One region of the Cupriavidus sp. a3 genome, then DNA from elsewhere that is predicted to be linked to it. Evidence: riboswitches for the same ligand, from Rfam matches in the RefSeq annotation. Region 1 holds a riboswitch; the other holds the start of a gene.
What was found. A riboswitch is a leader RNA that binds a small molecule or an ion and turns the genes downstream of it on or off. The one in region 1 is predicted to bind glycine.
Positions count from the first base shown of each region.

Region 1 (3,401 bases):
GTAGTCGGCCTTCAGGTCGAGCGTGCGCCAGCCGGTGCCGTCGCCATAGGTCACCGTGCCCGGGCCATTGCCCGCGGTGCTGGCGGTGCGGCTGATGTCCTTGGTGACATCGAACAGCGATGCCACGCCGGAGAAATTCCACCCGGTCTCGTTGCGCGTGCGCAGCGACAGGCCGTAGAGCCAGCGCGCGTCCTCGCCATTGCCCGGCGCAAACGCGTTGGCGGGGATCACGTAGCGGAGGCCGCCGATATTGACCGGGCCGCTCGACACCACGTTGCCGTCGGCATCGCGCAGGTAGCTGCCGGTGGCGCTGGAGCGGTCCTGCTGCCAGTAGGCGGCGGTGAATTGCGCCTGCAGGGTATTGGTGATGTCGTAGCCGAGCTTGAGCTTGAGCTGGTCCTGCACGGTGTGCGTGACGCCCTCGCTGTTGACGCCCATCACGGTGCGGTCGGCGCCGGTCTGGTCCTGGTCGAAGTAGGCGCCGGTCACGGGCTTGTCGGCCGAAGTCGCCCGCACGCTGGAGCGCGCCGCGGTGTAGAAGCTCAGCGGCTGGCTCTTGCTGTCCTGCCGGTCGACGCTGACCAGCCACGAGAACGGCCCGGCGCGGTCGCCCACGTAGGCGTTGGCGTGCACGCCGTTGAAACTGTCGTGCGTGCCGTACAGGTTGAAGCGCTGCGTGAATAGCTGCACGCTGGCATCGCCCTCGAACTTCTCCGGTGTGCGCGTACTGATCAGCACGGTCGCGCCCAGCGAATTGCCCGGGTACAGCGCCGAATACGGGCCATACAGCACGTCGACGCGCTCGATCTCGGCGGCGTTGACCAGCGACCAGCGCGGCGGGAAAGTGAAATCGGAGCCCAGCAGGTTGGAAAGCAGCAGGCCGTCGGCATAGACCAGCCCGCGCGCCGACTGGCGCGAGCTAGTGCTGCGCACCGAGATGATCGAGTTCATATCGCCGATGAAGCGCTTGCGCACGGCGAGGTTGGGCGCGTACTTGAGCGCGTCTTCGGTGTTGACCACGTTGAAGTCCGCCATGCGTGCGGCGCTGATGCCATAGGCGGGCGATGGCGTATTGGGCGGCGTGGCCGGCGTTTCGCCGCGCCCGGTCTTCGCCGAGACCACGACTTCCTGCAAGGGCTGCGGCGCGCTGACGGGTTCATCCGGCTGCGCGCCGGCGATGCCGGGGCCCATCAGCGCGGCCGAGGCGGCCAGCGCAATCCGATTTCTTCTCACTGGAATACCTTTTCTGTTCTTCTGGCTCGCCCGACCGGTGCGCCGTATCCGGCTCGTGCTACGGCGCACTTCCTCCGCGTAGCGAGTGCTGACATTCTAGGGGGCGGGTCGGCTTGACGCAGTGCGACATAGCGCCGCGCCGGTAAAGAAGCGACTCGACCCATCCATGCGAACACGACTGGCTCTATTCGCGTTTACCCGCATATCCACTTGCGGCCTTTGTCTCTAGATTTGCGCGGATTGGCGTTCGCGCCAACGTGATGCTGGGAGAGACTGATCCGGCGGCAGCCGCCGCGGACAGCGCCGAAGGAGCAACCGCCCCGGAAACTCTCAGGCAAAAGGACCGGTATCACGCGTCACAGCACTCTGAAGAATGCCGCCATCGTCAGCCGGCATACCGAAGGAGCAAGCGGCCCCCGCCACCGGTACCCCCGGGCACCACCGGCGGCTGTCGTGAATCTCTCAGGTCAGGAACAGAGGGGGCGTCCGCCACGCATGTCGCGTGCGGGCTCCCACCCCGACGTTTCTGGACTGCCAGATCATGAAGACAATCGCCGTCATCGGCGGTGGCATCACCGGTGTCACCACGGCCTACGCGCTCGCCCGGCGCGGATTCTCCGTCACCCTGTTCGAGCGCCACCGCTACGCCGCGATGGAAACCTCGTTCGCCAACGGCGGGCAGCTATCCGCCTCCAATGCCGAGGTGTGGACGCACTGGTCCACCATCATCAAGGGCCTGAAGTGGATGCTGCGCAGCGACGCCCCGCTGCTGGTCAACCCGCGCCCGAGCTGGCACAAGCTGAGCTGGTTCGCCGAGTTCATCGCCTCGATCCCGCATTACCGCCGCAACACCATCGAGACCGCGCGCCTGGCCATCGCGGCGCGCGAGCACCTGTTCGCGTGGGCGGCGCAGGAAGGCATCGACTTCGACCACAAGCGCGAAGGCATCCTGCATATCTATCGCGACAAGGCGGGCTTCGAGCACGCGGGCCGCGTCTCGGCGCTGCTGGCGCAGGGCGGGCTGGAGCGCCGCGCGGTGACGCCGGCGGAAATGCGCGCGATCGAGCCGACGCTGGCCGGCACCTACTACGGCGGCTATTTCACCGAAAGCGATTCGACCGGCGACATCCACAAGTTCACCAGCGGCCTGGCCGCCGCCATCGAGCGCATGGGCGTGCACTGCCGCTACGGCGAGGACGTGCGCAAGGTCACCACCGATGGCCGCAGCGCCAGCGTGACCGTGCAGGAAGGCGCGGACAGCGCCACCTCGACCTTCGACGGCGCGGTGATCTGCGCCGGCACCGCCAGCCGCGCGCTGGCCGCCGGGCTGGGCGACCGCGTCAACATCTATCCGGTCAAGGGCTATTCCATCACCGTCAACCTGAACGACGCGGGCAGCCGCACCGCGGCGCCGACCGTCAGCCTGCTCGACGATGAAACCAAGCTGGTCACCAGCCGCCTGGGCGACGACCGCTTCCGCGTGGCCGGCACCGCGGAGTTCAACGGCTTCAACCGCGACATCCGCGCCGACCGCATCCGGCCGCTGGTGGAATGGGTGCAGCAGTGCTTCCCCGGCGTCAGCACGCGCAGCGTGGTGCCGTGGGCGGGGCTGCGGCCGATGCTGCCGGATATGCTGCCGCGTGTTGGGCGGGGGCGGGCCCGGTGCGTGTTCTACAACACCGGGCATGGGCACCTTGGCTGGACGCTGTCGGCGGTGACGGCGGATATGGTGGCGGGGGTGGTGGCGCAGGCGCTGGTTGAGCCGAAAGTCTCGGGCGTGGGCTCGCTGGGACTTGCCAAGGCTTGAGATTGCCAGTTGAGCGCCTCGCTATTGCCAGCGCTGGCCCTCTCCCCCAGCCCCTCTCCCGCTCGCGGGAGAGGTACGGGGGAGAGGGCGGGAGCCTCCACGGAGTGAAGCGCCATCGCCCGCCGTGAACCGCTCAGGCCGGCGCAAACACCGGCACCGGCGCCCCATCCACGCTGGGCGCGAACCTGACCTTCACCTTCTGCCCGATGCGCACCTCATCGAGATCGCAATCGACGATATGGGTCATCATGGTCACGCCCTCGTCCAGCGTCACATAGGCAATGCAATACGCCTGCGGGCCAGCCTTGCGCGTGACGCTGTACGAGTAGATGGTGCCGCGGCCGCTGGCGGTCTTCCAGAC
Region 1 covers NZ_CP170644.1:2,087,007-2,090,407, forward strand. The annotation lists gene ACAD63_RS31275 (TonB-dependent receptor) at 1-1,233, opposite strand, end outside; glycine riboswitch at 1,488-1,589, shown strand; glycine riboswitch at 1,590-1,720, shown strand; gene ACAD63_RS31280 (D-amino acid dehydrogenase) at 1,775-3,040, shown strand; gene ACAD63_RS31285 (Zn-ribbon domain-containing OB-fold protein) at 3,174-3,401, opposite strand, start outside.

Region 2 (3,401 bases), on a different contig from region 1:
GGTGAACTCGCCCATCGGCATGCCGTCGCGGCGGCGGATGGCGGCGGGGATCACGGCATCGATCAGCGCGGCGCGGCTGTCGTAGCCGAGCACCTTCAGCATGTGCTGCTGTTCGGGGGTATCGGGGCCGATGTGGCGGGCGGCGAAGGCGTCGCGCGCCTCCAGTTCGGCCAGCGTGGGCCGGTTACCTTGGGCGGCGGTCATGGGAAGCGGGGCGTTCATTGGCAAGAACCTCGTGGGGAGCGCTGCGGCAGGTGGTCAGCCGTGCCGCGGCGCTGCAAATGCTGTGTGCCGATCCCGGGTGCGGGACCGGCGGGGCGATCAGGCGCCGACGCTGGCCTTGTACGCGTCGGCCGACATCAGGCCGTTGACGTCGTCGCTGTTGGCCGGCTTGAGCTTGAACAGCCAGGCGTCGAAGGCATTGGCATTGACGCTTTCCGGCTCGGCCGTGGCGGCTTCGTTGACGGCGATCACTTCGCCGGCCACCGGGGCGTAGATATCGGAAGCGGCCTTCACCGATTCCACCACTGCCAGCGCGTCGCCGGCACCGACCGACTTGCCCACTTCGGGCAGTTCCAGGAAGACGATGTCGCCCAGCGCATCCTGTGCGTGGTCGGTGATGCCAATGGTGAGCGTGCCGTCGGCTTCGACGCGCACCCACTCATGCGACTCGGTGTATTTGAGGTCGGCGGGGAAATTCATGAAGGTTCTCCGGATTCAGATCTGTTTCTTGTTGGGTGATGCCTGCCCGGCAACGCTGCCGGCAGGCGAGGGCGACCGTTGGGTGAGCGGATGTTTCCCTTAGCTCACGAGTGCCTTGCCATTACGCACAAACGGCAGTTTAACCACAGTCGCGTTGAGTTTGCGGTCGCGGATCTCCACCTGCACGGTGTCGCCGACGTTCACGCCCTGCGGCAGGCGCGCGAACGCGATCGATTGCGACAGCGAGGGGCTGAAGGTGCCGCTGGTGATTTCGCCGTCACCGGCGGCGGTGATGACCTTCTGGTGGGCGCGCAGCACGCCACCTTTGTCGCGCAGGATCAGGCCGAGGAATTGCTGGCGCGAGCCGGCCGCGGCCAGTGCCGCCTTGCCGGTGAAGTCGCGCTCGCTCTGCAGGTCGACGGTCCAGGCCAGGCCCGCGTCCAGCGGCGAGGTGCTGATATCCATGTCCTGGCCATACAGGTTCATGCCGGCTTCCAGGCGCAGCGTGTCGCGCGCGCCCAGGCCGGCCGGGCGCACGCCCGCGGCATTCAGTTTTTCCCACAGGCCGGCGACGCTGGCCGCCGGCACCACCAGCTCGAAGCCGTCTTCGCCGGTGTAGCCGGTGCGCGCGACCATGACTTCGCCAAGTGCGGGGTCCTGCACCACGACAGCGTTGAACGGCTTGAGCGCATCGGAAGGCTGGGTCGACGGGAAGGTACTCCACACCTTGGCGCGGGCGTTAGGGCCCTGCACCGCGACGATCGCCAGCGGCTGCGCGCCCGCGGGCGCAACATCTTCACGGCGCGGGGTGATGGTCACGCCGCTGCCGGTGGCGTCGTTGCGCGCACGGATCCAGTCGATATCGCCGACCGCGGTGCTGGCGTTGACCACCAGGCGGAAACGGTCCTCGGCAAAGAAATAGACGATCAGGTCGTCGATCACGCCGCCTTTTTCGTCGAGCATGCACGAGTACAGCGCCTTGCCCGGCGTCTGCAGCTTGTCGACGTTGTTGGCCAGCAGGCCGCGCAGGAAGGCGCGGGTATTGGGGCCGCTGAGGTCGACCACGCACATGTGCGACACGTCGAACATGCCGGCGTCGGTGCGCACGGCGTTGTGTTCTTCGATCTGGGAGCCGTAGTTGACCGGCATGTCCCAGCCGCCGAAGTCGACCATGCGGGCGCCGAGGGCGCGGTGGATGGCGTTGAGGGGCGTGGCCTGGAGCGTCATGGAATCCTCGGGGGCAATGTCGGGTTGCGAAAACAAAAAAGGGCCATCCGCCGCAACGATCGCTATGCCAATGGCCAAGCAATCCGCTGCGGCGGATGACCCCTCTGTCCTCGATACCTGAGAGATTACGAGGCGGATTCGTTGAATCCCGTCCTCGCGCGCCCCTTCGGTGGGCACGCTCGCCACGAATGGCGGGTGCCGCTCTCCAGAGTGCGGCATGCATCGTGTGCATGTTGCATGCCGATCCGAGCGGTCCGTGGTGCCTGAGAGTTTTCGGGTGATACCCCTTCGGCGGCGCAGATATGCGCGCTCTCCCGGTCGGATGCGCGCAATGTACGGGAGGGCCCTGCCTTTGTCAACGCGGCGGGCGCCCCCCGCCAGCAGCCATTCGCCCTATCAACGGCGATGGTCGTCGGTCATTACGTTACCGACCACGCCGCCCAGGGCGGCACCGCCCAGCGTGCCTGCGGCACTACCGTGCGTCAACGCAGCACCGCCGGCCGCGCCCACGCCGGCACCAATGACCGTGTTGCGCTGCTTCGGTGTCATGTCGGCACAGCCGGTGGCCAGGGCCGCAACGGCTATGCCGGCCATCGTCGCTTTGGAAAAGGCTCGTAGCATTTTCATGATGGGCTCCGAAAGTAACTTTGAGTACGTTCGGGACGCAGGTCTGCCATCCCGCCATACTGGTTAGAGGAGGGCCCGGACGCCCGGTTTTGGGACTTACCAAGTGTTACTTCGGTAACGTCCCCGCCCCCGGAAAAAGCGGTTCCCGCTGACTGATCAGGGCCGGCCCAGCGTGTTAACATGATTAGCTTTGCGTCCGGCGCCGCCCCATGTGGTGTACAGGGCGCGACGCCGCCCCGACCACCCCCCGCAAGCATTCCCGCGCATGAGCCACGGCCTCAACGCCGCCCAATCTGAAGCCGTCCGCTATCTGGACGGACCCTGCCTCGTCCTTGCCGGGGCGGGCTCGGGCAAGACCCGCGTGATCACGCAGAAGATCGCGCACCTGATCGAAGACAAGGGCTTCGAGCCGCGCCATATCGCCGCCGTCACCTTCACCAACAAGGCTGCCAAGGAGATGCAGGAACGCATCGGCAAGCTGATGGAAGGCAAGACCACGCGCGAGGGCAAGCGCATCCCGCTCAAGCAGCTCACAGTCTGTACCTTCCACTCGCTGGGCGTGCAGATTCTGCGCATGGAGGCGGAACACGTCGGCCTGAAGCCGCAGTTCTCGATCATGGATTCGGACGACTGCTTCGGCCTGATCCAGGAGCAGCTCGGCACCACCGACAAGAAGCTGATCCGCGGCGTGCAGAGCACGATCTCGCTGTGGAAGAACGGCATGGTCGACCCCGAGGCCGCGATCGCGCAGGCGGCCAATGCCGACGAGCACCAGGCCGCGCTGGTCTACCGCAACTACGTCGCCACGCTGAACGCGTACCAGGCGGTGGATTTCGACGACCTGA
Region 2 covers NZ_CP170643.1:181,940-185,340, forward strand. The annotation lists gene gcvP (aminomethyl-transferring glycine dehydrogenase) at 1-222, opposite strand, end outside; gene gcvH (glycine cleavage system protein GcvH) at 322-702, opposite strand; gene gcvT (glycine cleavage system aminomethyltransferase GcvT) at 802-1,929, opposite strand; glycine riboswitch at 2,024-2,148, opposite strand; glycine riboswitch at 2,170-2,256, opposite strand; gene ACAD63_RS00740 (glycine zipper 2TM domain-containing protein) at 2,326-2,556, opposite strand; gene ACAD63_RS00745 (UvrD-helicase domain-containing protein) at 2,822-3,401, shown strand, end outside.
Region 2: linked by a shared signal. The riboswitch ahead of gcvT (glycine cleavage system aminomethyltransferase GcvT) and the one ahead of ACAD63_RS31280 (D-amino acid dehydrogenase) in region 1 are both predicted to bind glycine.